DNA from 2 places in the Sporosarcina sp. OR05 genome. Region 2 is predicted to be linked to the other one. Evidence: riboswitches for the same ligand, from Rfam matches in the RefSeq annotation. Region 2 holds a riboswitch; the other holds the start of a gene.

Region 1 (10,895 bases), on a different contig from region 2:
TTTGCCGTAACCCGAACTACCAACAAATCCGAGCAATGTGCCAGGCTCGACGATATCGCCTTCTTGAATGCCCTTATCAAAATACGCTAAATGGGCAAAGTAATGGTATGTGTTATGGTTATCACGGATGCCAATGCGCCAACCTCCGAACTGGTTCCATCCCATCACTTCGATGACACCGTATGATGTTGCCACGACAGGGACACCATAACTTGCAAAAATGTCTGTACCTTCATGAATTCGCCTTCCACCCCAACCGCGGCTTGACCCCCATGTACTTCGATAACTGTAATGATGAGCTTTTGGGATAGGAAAGGTGTGTTCATCCAGTTCGACTGTTCCAAAATGCTTGTACAACTTGGCAATCGTCAGTACTTGGTTAACAGTTGCTTCTTTTTTGTAATAATGCCATAACGCTGCTTTGTAATCCTCTTCACGTGGACCATACAAAGCGAGATGATTAGCCATCGTCACAAGAATATCAGCTGGGTTTTGCAAATCGGCAAGGCCGTCTTCATCTCCATCATCTCCGTTTCCACCGAAGAAAGCAATGGAATCCAGAACAGTATCTGAAGCTTCAGGATTTAACATGCCAACCCAGTACGGAGTAGGATATTGAATGGAAATCGGACCTTGCATTTTTTCTAGGTCCGGACGCACTTGTTGGATATTTCGTTCATATTGATCAATCGCGGCTAAATAATACCAAGGGACAAGCTCGCTTGAAAACTGATAATAATACTTCATCCGTTCTTCAATTGTTGCTTCCTCGGTTTGTATGTTTGCAGCCATCGTTTTCACAAAAGGAAATGCAGTGAGTAACAAAAAGCAAAACGGAATGCTCATTAAGTGAATACGCAAATGGGATTCCTCCTTTATTCACTTTATAGCTTTCCCGAAGTGACGTTTTTCATGAGGAATTTGGATTGTTAGATGGTGGAGAAATGTGAATGTTCTTCTCAAAGGAAGTGTTACGGTAGATCGTGTAGTTGTGCTATACTCAACAAGAGAATGGACCTACAGAAGGAGATGGATAGGATGGAAAAATTAACGTCAGTTGAGCAGTTTGAACAATTAAAAAATGAGGAACGCACAGTTTTCATGTTTTCAGCAGATTGGTGCCCTGATTGCCGAATCATCGAACCGCTTCTCCCTGGAATTGAAGCAGATTATCCTGAATACCAATTCATCTATGTCGATCGCGATGAATTCATAGATATTTGCCAGCAACTCGACATTTTTGGCATACCAAGCTTCGTTGCTTTCCATAGTGGAGAAGAGGCAGGTCGTTTTGTCAGCAAAGACCGCAAATCGAGAGAAGAAATTGAAGCCTTTTTAAACGAATTAGGAAACTAACGCCAATTTTTGATGTGTTAACTAATGAAAAGGTGGAAATATGGCTATTCATTTCCATCTTTTCTTTATTGTAAGAATCGCGTAAGTAGAAAATGTCTACTTGCATCAGATCGTTTTCAGCACCTACATACTCAATTGCCAGACTCACGTATCATCTCCTGTTCCCAAAGCGACCCTCCAGTATACAATAAAGACAACCCCAAGCCCGAAGCCAAGTCTTAACTCCCGCTCGAATGAATAAACCGCAACAAGCCAACCGATAACGGGACTTGTTGCGGTTCATTTCGTTCAGATTATTGCTCCGCAAATAATGTATACATTTTTTCAGGATAATCTGTGAAAATTGCTTGCACACCTACTTGTTGCATGTACTTTGCATACTGTTCATCATTCACTGTAAACGTCCTTACTGGAATTCCACTTTCGAAAACTTCTCGCATGGAAGGACGAACAGCAGCTGGAAAAAGGATATGTAAGTCATCTGCTGGGACGCTTCGTATATAGTTGACAGGGTTCACGAGTACTTCCATGAACAACGTTGCGGTTCTAATAGCTGGTGCAAGTTGTTTGCTTAATTGAATAGCACCATGGTCAAACGACGAAAGGATGACGCGAGCTGTCAACTGATATTCTTCAATTAGTTCAATTACTTGTTGAACCATTCCATCATAGGGAAAGATGTCCGACTTCAATTCAATATTTATCACGTGTTCTGTCGATTGAAAGACTTCAAGCACTTCTCGTAATGTAGGAATGGTCGTTCCTTTAAATTCGGGAGCGAACCAGCTTCCGAAATCGAATGTGCGCAATTCTTCTAAAGTGAGGTCTTTTACATAGCCCTTACCATTTGATGTTCGATTAATCTTTTCATCATGGATGACAACCAATTCATGATCTGCTGTCATATGAACGTCAAATTCCACTCCATGAATTGGTAGGGAAGCTGCTTCTTTAAATGCGGGGATTGTATTTTCGGGAAATGTCCCGGAAGCTCCTCTGTGGGCAAAAATGTCCATTGTATTTTCCTCCGACGCTACAGTCGAGTAGCAAGTGTAATATAGATAAAGATTTCAAAGCATCTAAATGGTTGTTCGTTTATGCAATTGAGAAAGGGCGGCGGTTAGTCCGCAGCCCGCTTAGTATGCATGTAGTCTGTGTTGAATCAGTTCCAATTATTGTTGTTTTCAATTTCCTTCTTGAGAAGTTCCGCACCTCTTGGACTGATGAACATGCCATTAGACAAACGTTTATTCTCAGAAGTGATATCACCAGTTACAATACACGCCTCATCGACAACATATTTTCGTAGAATAATCATATCGTCGTCTACAAAAATTTCCATCGGTGCACCTTTCTCCAATTGTAAGGTGCTTCTAAGTTCTTTTGGAATCACAATTCTTCCAAGATGATCAACTTTCCGTACGATACCTAAACTACGCATAATATCCTCCCTGACTTCGTGATAGTTATTATACCAGTATGGATGAGTATACCAGTAAAATAGAAAAAATACAAAAATATGAATATACTTTCTTATCTTTACTTACTTCTACTATTCCACATCTGGAAACTTTAAAACTATTCTATACATCGATTTCTGTTAAAATAGGAAACGTTGTAAAGAAAGGAGAACGATTGTATGTCTGTTTTATTGAAGAAATCGGTGTTTTTTGATTATGTTCAAATTATTATTGGGGCGACTTTTGTCGGCCTTGCATTTAATATATTTTTGTTGCCATCTCGTATTGCAGCGGGTGGGATTTCTGGGGTAAGTACGATATTGTACGAGCTATTCAACTATAATCCGGCTGTCGTCCAATGGATCATTAATATCCCACTAATTGTACTTGGACTTGTGCTTGCAGGAAAAGAATTTAGTGTGAAAACGATTGTTGGTACGTTTTTTGTCCCGTTTGTCATCTTTTTAACGCATGATATTAACTTGTCCGTTGACAACCCTCTACTCAGTTCTATTTATGGTGGCATCATGCTTGGTATTGGGTTAGGAATTGTGTACCGTGGGAATGGCTCGACTGGCGGCACCGCTTTAATTGCACAATTGTTGAAAAAGTATACAGGCATTTCAAGCGGTTTCTCACAATTGATTGTCGATGGAATTGTCGTTGTCACTTCAGCATTTGTATTTAATTTTGAACTCGCTTTATACGCACTCATGGCCATTTATGTTACAAGCAAGGTGATTGACTTCGTGCAATTGCAAACTTCCCCGACGAAGTTAGTGCTCATTATTACCGAACATGAAGATAAAATCCAAGCGGTCATTCAAAATGAGATCGACCGTGGTTTGACGAAAGTAAAATCAACAGGTGGGTTTTCAAACAATGACAAGACGATGATTTTCTGTGTAGTGGAACAATCAGAAGCCGTTTATTTGAAAAAGTTGTTACAAACTGCTGAACCGAGCGCTTTTGTCATATTCCTGAATGCTTCTGAAATTTTGGGGACAGGCTTTTCGAGAGCGAAAGTAAGACTGTAAGAAATAAGTATACAATTCTGTATAAAATGATATAATGGACAACAAAAGAATAATTCTTATCAAGAGAAGCTGAGGGATTTGGCCCGATGAAGCTTCAGCAACCTCTGCTTTTGCAAAAAGGTGCTACCTCCAACAAGATGTTAATCTTGAGAGATAAGAGCGGAGACCGTTAAAAATCCTCGTTCCTATCTTAGGAATGAGGATTTTTCACATGAATAGGAGGAATTTACATGCCGATTAATATACCTGAACAATTGCCAGCAAGAGAAATGTTGAAAGAAGAAAAAATATTTGTGATGGATGAAGGGAGAGCTACTTCTCAAGATATCCGTCCATTAAACATCATCATTCTCAATTTAATGCCTGAAAAAGAGAAAACTGAACTGCAACTATTGCGGTTATTAGGAAACACACCCTTACAAGTAAATGTATCTTTTTTGAACACCGCTACATATGAATCGAAAAACGTCAGTAAAACGCATTTAGATGCATTTTATACAACATTTGAGCATGTGAAAAATCGCCGCTATGACGGTCTAATTATTACGGGTGCACCAATTGAGCATCTTGCATTCGAAGACGTAACGTATTGGGATGAACTGCAACAAATCATGGATTGGTCCAACACGAATGTCACATCCGTTTTGCACATATGTTGGGGCGCTCAAGCAGCTCTTTATCACCATTATGGCATTAATAAATTTGAACTCCCCAAGAAGTTGTCGGGTGTATATGAACATACATTGACGGATCCGACGGTAGAGCTTGCGCGTGGCTTCAACGATTTGTTCACCGCTCCTCATTCTCGTTACACATCCGTATCAATTGAAGAAATTGAGCAGGACAATCGCCTTCAATTGTTGGCTATATCTGAAGAAGCGGGAGCTTTCATCATACTTTCGAAAGATGGCAAACATATTATGGTGACAGGGCATTTGGAGTATGATGCATGTACGCTTGGTGAAGAGTATGCGCGTGATATTGCAAAAGGCATTGCAATCGATGTTCCGGAAAATTATTTCCCGCACGATGATCCAACGAAGCAACCGTTGAATACATGGCGCTCGCATACGCATTTGTTGTTCTCCAACTGGCTGAACTATTATGTGTATCAAGAGACACCATTTGAATGGAAATAAAAGTAAAGCTAGCATTGGCACATGTTGCTGATGCTGGCTTTTTTGGCTTCAATGCGTTTTTCGAGTCAATAAAAACAGCATTCAAATTAAGTTAAAAGCTTTCAAATTTCTCTACAACTTGCATTCCTATTCGATTACGTATTTCTCTTCTGAATAAGTCCCTCTTTCTGCTGCAAACTAGTGTACAGAGGAGGTAAGAGAACATGGAATTAGAAGGGTTACTGGAATTGAAGTTTTGGGAAATGCTTTTGCGGACGACAACTGCTTTTATCATCTTGCTCATTCTTGCAAGGATTATGGGGAAGAAACAAATCTCACAATTGACGTTTTTCCATTATGTGACGGGTATTACGATTGGATCGATTGCTGCCGAGATATCCGTTAATTCGGAAACGCATTTTTATAATGGCAGTATATCCTTAATTTGGTGGGCTTTATTGACGGTTTTTGTGAACTTCTTAACAATCAAATCAAAGAATTTACGAAAGTTGTTAGATGATCAGCCAACAATCCTTATTTTAAAGGGGAAAATAAGTGAACAAGGCATGAAGAAAGCCCGTTTCACATTAAACGACCTAAATATGATGCTTCGAGAACAAGGCATTTTTACTGTGACCGATGTTAACTATGCGATACTTGAAACGAATGGGGAACTGAGTGTATTAAAAAAAGCGAGCCAGGAGCCAGCCACACGAAAAGATGTGAATGCTCCTAGCCCTGAACCAAAATATCTTCCGACTGAGATTATTTCTGATGGGAAGTTAATGAAAGAAAACTTAACCGAACTTCATTTGACGGAAGAATGGGTGTATCTCCAGTTGAAGAAAAAGGGTATTGGCAATGTTGAACAAGTTTTTTATGCTGAAATACTGGGCGATGGCACACTCCATGTCGATGAGCGAACCGGTCAATAAATTACGCAGTCGGCGTGACTTGTAACGTGGCAACTCCAGTAGTAATTGCAGCTTCACTAACAGCTTGTGCAACGGCACTTGCGACACGATCATCAAAAGGATCTGGAATAATATAGTCTTCGTGCAAGTCTTTCTCGTCAATTAAAGATGCAATTGCAACGGTCGCTGCCATTTTCATCTGCTCATTAATATCCGTAGCACGTACGTCCAACGCTCCACGGAAAATTCCAGGAAATGCAAGAACGTTATTTACTTGGTTAGGGAAATCAGATCTGCCTGTTGCAATAATCCGTGCACCATATTGTTTAGCGCGTGCTGGCATGATTTCAGGATTTGGATTCGCAAGTGCGAAAAGGACTGGCCCTTCATTCATGGAAGCAATCATTTTTTCTGTTAGCAAGTCTGCAACAGAGACACCGATGAAGACATCAGAACCAGCAAGAGCATCCGCCAAACTGCCTTTAACAGCAGTTGGGTTTGTCAGTGCTGCCATCTCATTTTTTATCGGATTCATGCCGTTTGTCCGACCTTCGTAAATTGTTCCTTTTGAATCACATAAAATGATGTCCTTGCACCCGATTGTCAAAAGGTGTTTGACGATTGCAATTCCTGCTGCGCCTGCACCGTTCACGACGATTTTGGCAGTTTTTAAGTCTTTACCTGTCAGTTTGAATGCATTAATCAGTCCCGCTGCAACGACAATTGCGGTTCCATGCTGATCATCATGAAAGACAGGGATTTCACATTCTTGACGTAAACGTTGTTCAATTTCAAAACAACGGGGTGCAGAAATGTCTTCTAAATTGATGCCACCGAATGTTGGGCTCATCAGTTTGACGGTTTGAATAATTTCTTCTACATCTTTTGTTGCGAGGCAAATCGGAAACGCATCCACATCGGCAAAACGTTTAAGTAGAAGCGCTTTGCCTTCCATTACAGGCAATGCAGCTTCTGGTCCGATATCTCCGAGACCTAATACGGCTGTTCCATCTGTAATGACTGCAACGAGATTCCCTTTAATCGTATAATCGTACACAGTTGTTGGTTCTTTTGCGATTTCCAAACAAGGCTCAGCAACGCCAGGGGAATAGGCTAAGCTCAAATCCTTCGTATTGTCTAGGGAGACTTTTGAAACAACTTCCATTTTCCCTTTGTGAAGTCCATGCATCGCTAATGCGGAATGATATTCTTTCGTCATCTAGTTCGCTCCGTTCTATTTGTTTTATGGGTAATTAAAATTATTAACAGCATCAAACAGTAAATGCAAGTGGTGAAAATCTGTTTAATCCAATGATTATGTGAATGATAACGCTTACACGATGATTCGATATATATTTAGTATGTGAAAAAAATATTTTATTAGTAGCACTGGAAATGCATACTATTTATATGATAAAATGAATGACAGTCATTCATATCGTTCGTAAAGGAGGATGAACAAATGGACAAACGTGAGCGAATCGTGTCTGCAGCTATTGAGGTCTTTAGTGAACAGGGGATCGAGAAGACGAAAATTTCGGATATTGTGAAGAGAGCAGGGATCGCCCAAGGAACGTTTTATTTATACTTTCCTTCCAAGTTGTCGCTGATGCCTGCAATTGCAGAAGTGATGGTCGAGAAAACAATGGAGATTGTTCAGGCTAAAGTCTCAAAATCAGCTCCTTTTCCAGTCAGACTCGATCAATTAGTCGATGCAATTTTTGAAGTGAGTGAAGAGTATCACGAAATGCAAGCGCTCATCTATTCCGGTCTCGCATCTACCGAGCATTTAAAAAAATGGGAGACGGTCTATGCACCGTTTTACGAATGGATCAGCGAGAGTTTGGAACAAGCGATAGAAGATCAAGTCATTAGAGATTCTGTTGATCCTGCACGCACTGCAAAATTAGTGATAGGTCTTGTTGAATCAGCTGCGGAACAGATTTACTTGTATGATGCAAACAAAGAGGACGAGGCTGCCGTACAAAAAAGAGAGGTCAAGCAGTTTTTACGTTTTGCTTTGTCCATACATGACTAATCGCACAGCTGGAGAGCGATTTCTTCCGTTCTCCAGCAGGGTGAAATTTTATCGTTTGTTATTAAATGAATGACAGTCAGTCATAATGTAACGGAGGAAATCGAAATGAATAAATCATGGCTTTATGTAGCATTGACCAGTTTCTTTGAATTGGTCTGGATTTTTGGATTTAACGTAGCAAGTGAATGGTGGCATTGGCTACCGATCGTGTTTTTTATTTTTGTTGATTTTCATTATTTGGCGAAGGCTTGTGAAAATTTACCGACGGGTACGGTGTATGCCATCTTTGCTGCCGTTGGAACTGTCGGGACGGCGCTAATGGATGTTTTCTTCTTTGGAGAAAGTTTAAGTGCCGGTAAAATATTTTTCATGTTTATTTTAGTTGTCGGGGTTGTCGGGTTGAAACTTGCGGATGACTTGGAAGATAAGAAAGCGAAGAAAGGGATTGTTCAGTAATGGGTTGGTTTTTTGTTTTATTAGCGGCAGCGTGTGAATTTGCTGGTGTTGTCGGTTTAAATAAATATAACGAGCAAAAAAGCTTTCAAAATGTGTTGTTATTTGGAGGAGGATTTGGCGCAGCATTTGCGTTTCTTTACATGTCATTCAACTACTTACAAGTGAGCACGGCCTATGCTGTATGGATTGGCATTGGAACAGCAGGAGCCGTACTCATTAATATGATTTTCTTTGGAGAATCTAAAAGTATCGGTCGAGTGATGAGTGTGTTATTAATTGTTATCGGTGTTGTTGGATTAAAGGCATTGTCATAAGTTTAGATGATTTCCCAATCTCGTTCGTTTGCAATTTGTGCAAGCCTTTTTTTCGGTTTTACTGCGACTGGTGAACCGACTAATTCAAGTACGGATAAATCAGAATAACTGTCTCCATACGCATAGCTGTTTGTCCAATCGATGTCCTTGGATTGAAGGGCTTCCATGATTTTTTCATTTTTGCGTTTCCCTTGAATGTGGTAAATGCTCTTTTGTCGGTCTAATTGCTGGTCTATCGTGTAAGGGACTTCAGTGCCGATGATTGCATCAAAAGGAAGTCCTTCTGTCACAGCGTGCAGTAAAGGCGTATATGCACCTGACACGAGCATTGTGAAAATCCCTTCCGTATGGTGTTGGTGGATACGGGAAACAACTTCATGATTGAAATCATTTTGCATACTGGCTTTTAATTCAGCGAAATAATGTTGTAGCTCGTTTTGGTTTAACGAGCCAAGTGCATTTACATATAACTGCATTGATCGTTCTTTCATCGTCGCCTCAGATACAATTTTTGTCTTGTAACCGATGTACAAAGGGAGGATTTGTCTGTAAAAAGTCCGATAGTTTGAATGATAGGTGGGATGGTGTTTTAAGTGTTCCATTAATACCTTAAAAGTTTCATTCGCATAAACAGTGCCGTCGAAGTCGAAAATTGCAATTCTCAAGAACATTCCCCTTTTCTTTATGCACACACAGGAGCTTTTACTTATGATGATACAGTGTTTGTAATCCAAGGGCAATTTCCGCATAATAAAGAGAGAGAGAGTGAGGAGACGAGTTATGCAAAAAAATCATCAAAAGAGAAGAGAACATTCAACCTTATTTACCGTAACGGAAAAGGCTGAACTATTACCTTTTTTATTAGAGAACATGAAACAAAATAGCCGAAATTCGGTGAAATCGATGTTGACAAGAGGGCAAGTGGAAGTAGATGGACAACCGGTGACGAAACACAATCATCCGTTATCGATTGGACAAAAAGTAGAAATCCAAAAAAATAAGGCAGCGAAAAGCGAAAGTATGCTGACGGGATTGACAATTATTTATGAAGATGAATCGATCATTGTCATCGACAAAGAGGAAGGCCTATTATCAATGGCTGCAAAAGATAAAAATGAAAAAACAGCTTTCAGTGAAGTTTCTTATTATGTAAAGAAACAAAACCCTCGTCAACGGGTTTTCATCGTCCATCGTTTAGATCGAGATACATCTGGGGTTCTTTTATTCGCAAAAAGCGAAGAAGTAAAAATGACGTTGCAAACGAATTGGGACGAGATGGCGAAAGAACGTGTTTATACTGCGCTTGTAGAAGGCAACGTTAAGAAGGAACAGGGTACGATTAAATCGTGGTTAAAAGAAACACGCACCTACAAAGTGTACTCGAATCCTACTGATAACGGTGGACAGCTCGCCATTACGCATTATAAAAAAATTAAATCAAATCGCCAGTATTCCCTATTGGAAGTGCGTTTGGATACAGGTAGGAAAAATCAGATCCGTGTACACATGGAGGAACTTGGCTATCCGGTTGTAGGAGATAAAAAATACGGATCCACTGTGAATCCACTGAAGAGACTCGGTTTGCATGCTACGTCATTAACGGTTGTCCATCCAGTCACTAAAAAAGTGATGAAGTTTGAAACGGATCTACCGACGAGTTTCCTTCGTAAAGTCCAATAAGAAAAGCGGCCCCTTAGCGGGACCGCTTTTTCTTATTGCATAGGCATGCCGGGTTGACCTTGTGCGCCTGCAAACGAGTTCATCATTTCTTGCATGTCGTGATCTGAAAGTTGAGGGATTTGGTAGTAATGGTGTTTGTTTTGGTAAATGGAAAGTTCATACGCCATTTCAATGCAATTCGCAATGGAATCAGCGAGCACTCTCCTGACAACTGGATGTGTCACTTCTATTGCGGAAGTCGTTTTGAGGGAAGCGATGTTCTTCATTGCTCCTAACATGAATCCAGAAATCATTTCATCATTTAATTCGTTGGCACTTTGCATCGGCTTTTTCGGTTGAGAGGGTTTCGTGCCATAGACGAAGTCGTTCTCTTGCTTCATGTTGTAGCTGCCTGTCGGATGGGAAGGATCCGTACCTGATTTGAAGCATTCCACCGTTATGTTGTATTCATCAAGCATAAAACGATACTGACGATCCATAATATCCAGCAACTCGGGATCTTTTACGTGTGGTCGAAAAAGT
Region 2 (10,895 bases):
GACACACCGAACTTCATTGCCAATCGGATTGGGACGTATGGATTGCTCGTTACCCTTCGTGAAATGGAAAAACGCAATTATTCCATCGGAGAAGTGGATTCGGTGACAGGAACGCTTATCGGACGTCCAAAATCGGCGACATTCCGGACATTGGATGTCGTTGGACTCGATACGTTCATGCACGTCGCTAAAAACGCATATGACAAAACGGAAGGCGAAGAACAGCAAGTTTTCGAACTCCCAGCTTTCATGCAAAAGATGATCGACAACGGCTGGCTCGGCGCAAAAGCGAAGCAAGGCTTCTACTTGAAGAAAGATAGAGAGATTTTGGAACTCGACATAGAGACGTTTGAATATGTCCCAACGAAGAAATTGAAAACGCCTTCAATTGAAATGGCGAAGCAACAAAAAGGTTTGGCGAACAAAGTGAAATCCCTCGTCTACGCAAATGACCGAACAGGGGAAATCCTTTGGAGTATCCTTTCTCCAACGTTGACGTACTCTGCGCAACTAACTGGTGAAATCGCGGATGACATCGTCGCCATCGACAATGCCATGAAATGGGGCTTCGGTTGGCAACAAGGACCGTTTGAAATTTGGGATGCAATCGGTGTCGCAAAGTCAGTTGAGCGGATGAAAGCAGATGGACTGACGATCCCTTCATTTGTAGAAGAGATGCTTGCGAAAGGATTCGACACATTCTATAAGGAAGAAGAGGGAGACTTGTTCTTCTATAACGGAGATCGCTATCAGCCTGTTCCAGTAAATGAAAAGGCGATTGACTTAAAGCGCTTTAAGAAAAAGAATGGCGTCATCAAGAAGAATTCAGGTGCAAGTTTAGTAGACTTAGGGGATGGCATTGCGTTACTAGAGTTCCACTCTCAGTCGAATGCAATTGGGTTAGACATCATTCAGATGATTAACTTTGCTGTCGATGAAGTTGAAAAGAATTACAAAGGGCTCGTCATTGGCAATCAAGGCAAAAACTTCTGCGTCGGCGCGAACTTAGGCATGATCTTAATGGAAGCGCAAGACGATAATATTTTTGAACTGGATTATACAATCCGTTCCTTCCAAAACGCGATGATGAGACTGAAATATAGCCGGAAACCGGTCGTCGCTGCACCGTTCCAAATGGCGCTCGGTGGTGGGGCAGAAGTGTGCTTGCCAGCAGCACATATCCAAGCATCAATGGAAACGTATATCGGGCTTGTTGAAGTAGGTGTCGGGTTAATTCCTGGAGGGGGCGGAAACGTCAACTTGTACACAAAACACTTAAAAGGATTGCCGAACGGCGTCCAAGTGGATATTCAATACGTCGCAAACAAAGTGTTTGAAACGATTGCGATGGCGAAAGTATCGACGTCTGCTGAAGAAGCGAAAGAGAATAACTTCTTGAACTTTGCGGATGGCATAAGCGTCAATCCCGATCACTTGCTCTATGATGCAAAACAAGCGGCGTTGGCCCTATATGAAGGCGGCTATTTACCACCTAAGAAAGAAAAAGTTCCGGTAACGGGGGATTCAGGGTACGCAACAATGCTACTTGGTGCAGAAGGAATGTATTTATCGGGCTTCATTAGCGAGCATGATTTGAAAATCGCGAAGAAATTGGCATTCGTACTGTCTGGTGGCAAAGTGCCGTTCGGGACACTCGTCGATGAACAATATTTGTTGGACCTTGAACGGGAAGCGTTCCTCAGTCTTGTGGCGGAACCAAAGTCACAGCAACGTATGCAACATATGCTCCTGAAAGGGAAGCCATTACGCAACTGACGGAACAATTAGCAAAGGAGGAAAAGGGATGCGTGAAGCAGTAATTGTAGCCGGTGCACGGACACCGGTCGGAAAAGCAGGCAAAGGCTCGCTTGCAACTGTCCGTCCGGATGATTTAGGTGCATTGGCAATTAAAGAAACATTGAAACGAGCTAATGGATACGATGGACCAATTGATGATTTGATCATAGGATGCGCGATGCCGGAAGCGGAACAAGGCATGAACGTCGCGCGGAATATCGGCGCATTGGCAGGACTGCCGGATACGACACCTGCCATAACCGTCAATCGTTTCTGTTCTTCTGGTCTTCAATCGATTGCCTATGGAGCGGAGCGGATCATGCTTGGCCATGCAGAAGCGATCATCGCTGGTGGTGTCGAGTCGATGAGTATGGTGCCGATGATGGGGAATACGATCCGACCGAATATTACGCTTGCGGAAACAGCGCCTCAATACTATATGGGGATGGGGCACACAGCTGAGCAGGTTGCAATGAAATACGGTGTCAGCCGGGAAGACCAAGATGCATTCGCGGTACGCTCCCACGAAAAAGCGGCTGCAGCAATTAAAGCAGGGAAATTTGTAGATGAAATCGTTCCTGTCGAAGTTGTAAAACGATTTGTAAATGAAACAGGCAAATACGAAGAAAAAACCGTCCTGTTTGACATGGATGAAGGCGTCCGTACAGGTACGACAATGGAAGTGTTGGCCAAACTACGACCGGCGTTCTCAGTGAAAGGATCTGTCACAGCTGGAAACGCTTCGCAAACTTCCGACGGTGCGGCATCTGTCCTCGTAATGGACCGGGAAGTCGCTGAAGGAAATGGGTTGCGTCCAATTGCAAAATTCCGTTCCTTTGCTGTAGGCGGAGTGCCTCCTGAAGTGATGGGGATTGGGCCGATTGAAGCGGTACCTAAAGCATTGAAACTTGCGGGCTTATCAATCGAAGACATCGATTTGTGGGAGTTGAACGAAGCGTTCGCTTCTCAATCACTACAAGTCATCCGTCATTTAGGATTGGATATGGATAAAGTGAACGTTAACGGTGGAGCAATCGCACTTGGCCATCCACTCGGTGCGACTGGTTCCGTCTTAACAGTAAGATTGTTGAACGAATTGAAGCGCCAAGGGAAACAGTTTGGCGTCGTCACGATGTGTATCGGTGGCGGAATGGGTGCTGCAGGCGTATTTGAAATGCTGTAAACCTGCGTGTAGACGATTTCAAGATTGCGAATGAAAAACAAATGGAAGCCGTGCAATCAAGCTTAATAAGCAACTATCGTTCAACAACACATGGCTTCCTTCCGGGATAAGGCGGTCCATAAAAGACTTCCATAATAAGTTAGGTAAATAAAGGAGGAACAAACAATGGCTGAAACAAAAACAAATGAATTCGTTCGTGGTGGGGCTTTTCTCATTGAGGATCTGGATGCTTCACGCGTATTTACGCCGGAAGATTTTTCTGACGAGCAGAAAATGATTGCAAAAACGACAGAGGACTATGTGAAAAACGAAGTGTTGCCAGTAGTAGAAAACTTGGAGAACCACGAGTTTGAGCATTCGGTCCGATTATTGAAATCTGCTGGAGATCTTGGTCTATTAGGGGCAGACGTTCCTGAAGAATACGATGGCCTTGGTCTCGATAAAATCTCATCTGCGTTAATTGCAGAAAAGATGTCCGTCGCAGGTGGCTTTTCGATTACACATGGTGCACACGTCGGGATTGGTACATTGCCGATTGTTCTTTTTGGAAATGAAGACCAAAAGAAAAAGTACTTGCCGAACTCCGTATCAGGGGACAAAATTTCTGCGTATGCGTTAACGGAACCGGGCTCAGGATCTGATGCATTAGGCGCTAAAACGACAGCGAAATTGAATGAAGCAGGAACGCACTACATTTTAAATGGTGAAAAGCAATGGATTACAAATGCTGGTTTTGCGGACGTATTCGTTGTTTATGCGAAAGTCGATGGCGACAAGTTTACAGCATTCATCGTCGAAAGGGACTTCCCGGGTGTTTCTGTCGGTGCGGAAGAGAAGAAAATGGGCATCAAGTCTTCCTCCACACGGACGCTCATCCTTGAAGATGCAGAAGTACCAGTTGAAAACCTCTTAGGCGAAATTGGCCGTGGCCACATCATCGCTTTCAATATTTTGAACATTGGTCGGTACAAACTTGGTGTTGGAACAGTTGGAGGGTCGAAGCGGGCACTCGAATTGGCGATTACTTATGCGAATCAACGTCAACAGTTCAAGACGCCAATCTCATCTTTCAATTTGACAAAAGAGAAACTGGCGACGATGGCTTCCAAGTTGTACGCGACGGAAAGCTTAATTTACCGTACGGTCGGTTATTTTGAAGAGCGCAATAGCGAGATGACGCCTGAGCAACAAAAAGATGGAAAAGCGGTTGCAGCGTCCATCGCGGAATATGCAATCGAATGCTCCATCAACAAAGTTGTCGGTTCCGAAGTACTCGATTATATCGCGGATGAGGCGGTTCAACTTCACGGCGGATACGGCTTCATGCAAGAGTATGAAGTGGAGCGCATTTACCGTGACTCCCGTATTAACCGGATTTTTGAAGGAACAAATGAAATTAACCGGATGATCGTACCGGGCACGTTCTTGAAAAAAGCGATGAAAGGCGAGTTGCCTTTACTCGAAAAAGCACAAGGCCTGCAAGAAGAGTTGTTAATGATGATGCCGGAAGAAATCGGCGACGAAGCATTGGCACAAGAAAAAGTGCTTGTGAAGAACGCGAAGAAGATCGGTTTGTTGACTGCGGGTATGGCTGCACAACGTTTCGGCACGAAGCTTGAAGCGGAACAGGAAGTCCTTGTCAACATTGCGAACATCGCCAACAACATTTTCGCAATGGAGTCTGCGCTGTTACGAACAGAAAAAGCAGTCGCGAAAAATGGCGAAGCGAAAGAACAACAAAAAATCCTTTACACGGAGATTTTCTGTCAAGAAGCATTCGAAGCAATTGAAAAAGATGCAAAAGAAACATTGCTTGCTTCCGTTGAAGGCGACAACCAACGGATGATGCTATCGGCATTGCGGAAATTGACTCGCTCAACGCCATACAACATCATCGCGAAAAAACGTGAAGCGTCAGTGAAATTAATCGACGCTGAAAAATATATTGTTTGATTCAAAGATTGAATAGGGAACAACATCCAAAATGCATGAAGGGCAGATTGCCAACATGCATTTTTTTTATTTAATTATCTGTATTTAACGTTTCTATATTTAAACTATGTAGTGGATTTGAGCGGAAAAAGGCCGACTCCTCGAAAATGCTAGCGCATTTCCTTCGTGCGGTGTTTATTCGAGGAAGTCTATTCAATGTCCTGCGGGATTTCAGCACGAATGGTGAGACCCCACAGGGAAAGCCGTTACGTAGAACGGCTTTTGCGAGCAATAGCGTAGCGTTGGGAGCAAGGATGCCTTAATTTCCGCAAAGTACGCAGAAATACGGCAAATCGAACTCTTCGTTGTTCGATTGGCTCACCCGTGCCCCGCGGAAAGCGTGCCTTTTGGAGCGAAAAGGAACGGTCTATTTTAAAAATATCTGTTTTCTCTGTTATACTAGAGAAAAGTGGAGGTGCTGCAGATGACGATTACTTATTACGGCTATCCGAAATGTGGAACGTGTAAAAAAGCGGAAAAGTGGCTAACGAACAATGATGTGAACTTCGAATCCATCAACATTGCTGAAAATCCACCAACGAAAGAAACGCTTCAACAAATGATCAGCAATTCCGGATTAGACATCAAAAAATTCTTCAATGTCAGTGGGATGAAATACCGAGAATTGAACTTGAAAGACAAACTCCCTAACATGTCAGATGACGAGAAAATCGCGTTACTCGCATCGGATGGAATGCTCATTAAACGACCACTTGTAACAGATGGTACGACAGTGACGGTCGGCTTTAATGAAGCGCAATTTGAAGCCGCATGGAACGCATGATTAAGTTTCTTGTCTTTATGCATGAAATATGTAAGAATTGAATGGAAATCAATAATTGTAAACGTATGGAGGGTTATGGGATGAGCACACCTAAAGACTTGCGTTATTCTGAAGAACATGAGTGGGTAAAAGACGAAAACGGTAATTACCGCATCGGAATTACACATTTCGCACAATCTGAACTTGGCGATATCGTATTTGTTGAGCTTCCACAAGTTGGAGACGAAGTGAAAGCGGACGAGCCATTTGGTAGCGTAGAATCTGTTAAAACCGTTTCTGAGCTATATGCGCCAATCAGCGGAAAAGTACTTGAAGTAAACGAAGAATTGGAAGATAGCCCTGAATTGGTGAACGAATCTCCATATGAAGGCGCTTGGATGATCGTCGTTGAAGCATCTGACAAAGCGGAACTTGATGCATTAATGTCTGCTGAAGACTATGACAAAATGACAATCGGTGAGTAAGCACAACTAGAGCGCTGGAGCTTTCCGGCGCTTTTTCTAATGGCCTAAGGAGGCAGGGAAATGGAGTTTCGTAGAGTCGTTGTCGTAGAAGGCGGTGCTGACCGAAAGCGATTGAAAAAAGTGTTGGCAGAGCCAGTCGAGATTATTTGTACGAATGGAACAGTGAGCCCTTACCGCATTGAAGAGTTGCTGGCACCGTATGAAGATGACCAGATTTATATTTTTGTCGATGCAGATGACTCCGGAGAAAGCATTCGGACTTTATTTAAACGAGAATTTCCTGAAGCCCTCCATTTATACACGGAACGCGTCTACAGGCAAGTCGAGACGACCCCTTATCGCACGCTTGCAGCAATTTTACTTGCAGAAGGTTTTCATGTGCATCCTGAATTTTTACTTTGAAGGTGATAGAACTGAACACGATCCAAACATGGACACGTGAACAATGGGAACAAAGCAAAAAAGATCTCCCGCTAAGCGTGTTTTATTTATATACACCGATGTGTGGCACTTGCGCGGTTGCGTCAAAAATGATGGAAGTCATTTCTGTGATGAAACCAGAGTTGCCAATTGGAAAGGCAAACTTGAATTATATCGAAGATCTCGCCGTCGATTATGAAATCGAAAGTGTTCCTTGCCTGCTCATTCAGAAGGAAGGATATGTACGAGAAAAAATCTATGCTTTTCAATCTATTCCGCATCTTTTAGAAAAAATGGGTTTGACATGATTGAAAGTTCTATGGTATAAGTATATCTAATAAATTTAACGCAAATTGAATATGTCGCTCTTATAAAGAGAGGTGGAGGGAAGTGCCCGATGAAGCCCGGCAACCGTCACGAAAGTGAAATGGTGCCAAATCACGCAAAGCGCATGCTTTGAGAGATGAGAGAATGGACGAACGTTGAGATAAACGATAACGTATTGGCCTTTCTGCTTGTCTGCAGAAAGGCTATTCTTTTTGGACAAGATTGTATTGAGGTGAATTGAACATGATCGAGTTGAAAAGTGTAAATAAGATATTTGGTTCGGGAAACACTAGTATAACGGCTGTTGATAACGTCAATCTAGCTATCCATGCTGGTGAAATTTTCGGGATTATTGGGTATAGCGGTGCAGGGAAAAGTACACTAATCCGATTATTGAATGGTTTAGAACAACCTACTTCGGGATCTGTAAATGTCGCGGGTTATGAAATGGCAACCATTAGTGGAAAAGCGTTACGGGAAGCGAGACAAAAAATTAGTATGGTGTTCCAGCATTTCAATTTGCTTTGGTCGCGGACTGTAAAAGAGAATATCGCTTTTCCATTGGAGATTGCAGGCCTCAAAAAGGATGAAAGAGATCGTCGAGTCCAAGAATTAATTGATTTAGTTGGCTTGAACGGCCGGGAAAATGCGTACCCATCCCAATTGTCAGGCGGACAAAAACAACGGGTCGGCATTGCCCGGGCGTTAGCAAATGATCCACAAGTATTGCTATGTGATGAAGCCACTTCAGCACTTGATCCGGAAACGACGGATGCCATCCTCGATCTGTTAACGAGCATTAACGAGCGACTTGGTTTGACCATTGTTTTAATCACACATGAAATGCATGTCATCCGTAAGATCTGTCACCGTGTAGCGGTCATGGAAGCGGGGCGAGTTGTGGAAATCGGGAACGTCCTCGATGTGTTCCAATCACCAAAAGCGCCAATTACAAAGCGTTTTGTCTCTCAAGTGACAGAACCGACCGGCACAGAACAAGCGTTAGAACATTTAAAATCCGATCATGCAGCTGGAACGCTCGTAAAATTAGTATTCGTCGGTGAACGAACAGAGCAACCGGTATTAGCAAACTTAATTCGTACATTTGGAATCGACGTCAACATCGTGCAAGGGAACATTTCGCACACAAAAGGTGGAGCATATGGGACATTGCTGTTGCAATTGATTGGCGATGCAACAATCGTCAACGAAGCGATTGACTTCCTTCATTCCGAAGGCGTACAGACGGAGGTGATCGACCATGATTGAAACACTTTTACCAAATGTTAAATGGGATAAGATGTGGGAAGCGACGATCGAAACACTCTATATGACAGCTGTTTCAACCGTCTTCACGTTCGTGATCGGTATCGCGCTCGGTATTGTGCTCTTCCTTTCAAGTCCTGGCCAATTATGGGCGAACAAACTGACTTATGCCATTACCGGAGCGGTCGTCAACATATTCCGTTCAATTCCATTCATTATTTTAATCATCTTGTTAGTGCCGGTAACGATTTTCCTAGTCGGCACGATGCGTGGTCCGAACGCCGCACTGCCTGCACTTATTATCGGCGCAGCACCGTTTTACGCACGTATGGTGCTCATCGGTTTACAAGAAATTGATAAAGGTGTACTGGAAGCTGCACGGTCAATGGGTGCAAAGACGAGTACGATTATTTTCAAAGTACTTTTGCCCGAATCAAAACCCGCATTGTTCTCCGGTATAACCGTTACAGCCATTGCATTAGTCGGCTATACAGCGATGGCAGGAATTATTGGTGCTGGCGGGTTAGGGAATCTTGCGTATTTCCAAGGATTCCAACGAAGTCAGAATGATGTCATTCTCGTTGCAACGATTTTAATATTAGTCATCGTTTTCATCTTTCAATTCATTGGTGATGCCATCGTCCGTAAGTTGGACAAACGGTAAGTGAATGTCAGGTCAAACCTGTTCATTATAAAAAACAACTAAGAAATGGGGAGTCAATTATGAAGAAGTATTTGGCGGGGATTTTATTAGCAGTACTTGTACTTGCATTAGCAGCTTGCGGAACAAGCGATAAGAACAATGCAAGTGGCGGAAAAGAAGAGTCTACGAAATTAGTTGTCGGTGCGACGAACGTGCCACATGCACTTATTTTAGAACAAGCGAAGCCGTTGCTTGAAGAAAAAGGTTTTGAGTTAGAAATTGAAGAATACCAAGATTACATTTTGCCGAATAAGGATTTGGATGCAGGCACGCTAGACGCAAACTTCTTCCAGCACATTCCATACTTTGAAGGACAAATTGCAGACTTTGGCTATGAGTTTGCAAACGCTGGCGCAATTCATATCGAACCAATCGGCGTTTATTCTAAAAAATACAAAGCACTTGATGAACTACCTGACGGTGCGACAGTCCTCATTAGTAACTCTGTAGCCGATCACGGTCGTGTACTTTCTATGTTGGAAAAAGAAGGTTTAATTACTCTAGCAGACGGTGTTGAGAAAGTAAAAGCTGAGCTTGACGACATCGTTGATAATCCGAAAAACTTACAGTTTGAAGCAGAATACGAAGCAGCACTTATGCCGGAGTTGTACAAACAAAACGAAGGTGACTTGTTGTTAATTAACTCCAACTATGCACTTGATGCAGGCTTAAATCCATTGGAAGATGCGATTGCACTTGAAGAATCAGATTCTCCATACGTTAACATCATTGCTGTTCGTGCTGGAGATGAAGATCGTAAAGCAATTAAAGCACTTGTTGAAGTACTAACATCTGAAGAAATCCAAGACTACATCTTAAAAGAGTGGGGCGGCTCGGTTGTCCCAGTAAAATAAGTTTGTCGTTAGACTGCTTGCCTTACCATTGCCGGTAAGAAAAGCAGTCTTTTTTGATAACTACAAATATTTAAGGTAGCGTTCCTATTTCTTCTTTACTATGTTAAAGTAAATGTACAAACAAATAGACAAATGTGCATTTGGGGAGGACATAGAGAATGAAAAAGATTGGACTAATTTGGCGAATACTTATCGCCATCGCACTTGCAGTAGGGTTAGGGATGTTACTTCCAAAAATACATGAAGGATTCAGCGAATGGTTTGTCAGCTTATTTGCGACATTCAATATGATTTTTGGCGGCTTTTTGAATTTCGTCGTGCCGTTAATTATCATCGCTTTTATTGCACCGGGAATCGCCAAACTCGGGAAAGGTTCTGGAAAGCTACTAGGTATGGCTACCGTATTTGCATACGCATCAACAATCGTAGCCGGTATCATCGCTTTCTTTGCAGCAACGACTTTTTTACCGAACTTCATTCATGCCGTAGGGTCAGGTTCAGTAGAGAATGCTGGAAGACCTGCAGCAGAAGCGTTTTTTGAAATTGAGATGACACCAGTAATGGGCGTCATGTCTGCATTATTGCTAGCATTCATCCTCGGAATTGGAATGGCATCCATTAGCAGCAAAACGATGCTTTCGTTCTTTGATGAATTGAATACTCTCATTGAAAAAGTAATTTCGTACATCATTATTCCGCTATTACCGGTTCATATTTTCGGGATTTTCTTGAACATGACGTTCAGCGGGGAAGTGGCAAAAGTATTATCCGTCTTCTCCATCGTGTTTGTTATGATTATTATTTTGCATCTACTCATGCTGACGATCCAATATACGATTGCAGGAAGTGTTTCAAAACGAAACCCATTTGTGTTAATGAAAACAATGGCACCTGCTTACATGACCGCAATTGGGACACAATCTTCAGCAGCGACAATCCCTGTTACACTAAGACAAGCAAAAAAAGCAGGAGCATCCGAACGAGTAGCTGACTTTACGGTTCCGTTGTTCGCAACAATCCATTTATCCGGTAGTACGATAACATTAGTCTCTTGTTCCATTGGTGTATTGTTAATGAATGACATGCCGGTATCATTCGTAAGCTA

Evidence for each region. Region 2 has a riboswitch for S-adenosylmethionine ahead of NRI27_RS08390 (methionine ABC transporter ATP-binding protein). Riboswitches for the same ligand answer to the same signal wherever they lie in the genome.
Region 1: it holds a riboswitch for S-adenosylmethionine, as region 2 does, so the genes downstream of both, metA (homoserine O-acetyltransferase MetA) here and NRI27_RS08390 (methionine ABC transporter ATP-binding protein) in region 2, are expected to answer to the same signal.

The regions. Positions count from the first base shown of each region.
Region 1 covers NZ_JANKJL010000001.1:309,255-320,149, forward strand. The annotation lists gene NRI27_RS01395 (M23 family metallopeptidase) at 1-855, opposite strand, end outside; gene NRI27_RS01400 (thioredoxin family protein) at 1,039-1,356, shown strand; gene NRI27_RS01405 (glycerophosphodiester phosphodiesterase) at 1,650-2,372, opposite strand; gene NRI27_RS01410 (AbrB/MazE/SpoVT family DNA-binding domain-containing protein) at 2,519-2,797, opposite strand; gene NRI27_RS01415 (YitT family protein) at 2,996-3,853, shown strand; SAM riboswitch class I at 3,907-4,013, shown strand; gene metA (homoserine O-acetyltransferase MetA) at 4,084-4,992, shown strand; gene NRI27_RS01425 (YetF domain-containing protein) at 5,196-5,906, shown strand; gene NRI27_RS01430 (NAD(P)-dependent malic enzyme) at 5,908-7,104, opposite strand; gene NRI27_RS01435 (TetR/AcrR family transcriptional regulator) at 7,348-7,923, shown strand; gene NRI27_RS01440 (DMT family transporter) at 8,029-8,379, shown strand; gene NRI27_RS01445 (DMT family transporter) at 8,379-8,693, shown strand; gene NRI27_RS01450 (HAD family hydrolase) at 8,696-9,364, opposite strand; gene NRI27_RS01455 (RluA family pseudouridine synthase) at 9,474-10,373, shown strand; gene NRI27_RS01460 (spore coat protein) at 10,406-10,895, opposite strand, start outside.
Region 2 covers NZ_JANKJL010000003.1:265,616-276,510, forward strand. The annotation lists gene NRI27_RS08355 (3-hydroxyacyl-CoA dehydrogenase/enoyl-CoA hydratase family protein) at 1-1,776, shown strand, start outside; gene NRI27_RS08360 (acetyl-CoA C-acetyltransferase) at 1,805-2,980, shown strand; gene NRI27_RS08365 (acyl-CoA dehydrogenase family protein) at 3,146-4,933, shown strand; gene NRI27_RS08370 (arsenate reductase family protein) at 5,397-5,756, shown strand; gene gcvH (glycine cleavage system protein GcvH) at 5,837-6,220, shown strand; gene NRI27_RS08380 (toprim domain-containing protein) at 6,281-6,622, shown strand; gene NRI27_RS08385 (thioredoxin family protein) at 6,625-6,948, shown strand; SAM riboswitch class I at 7,006-7,110, shown strand; gene NRI27_RS08390 (methionine ABC transporter ATP-binding protein) at 7,211-8,236, shown strand; gene NRI27_RS08395 (methionine ABC transporter permease) at 8,229-8,897, shown strand; gene NRI27_RS08400 (MetQ/NlpA family ABC transporter substrate-binding protein) at 8,957-9,790, shown strand; gene NRI27_RS08405 (dicarboxylate/amino acid:cation symporter) at 9,949-10,895, shown strand, end outside.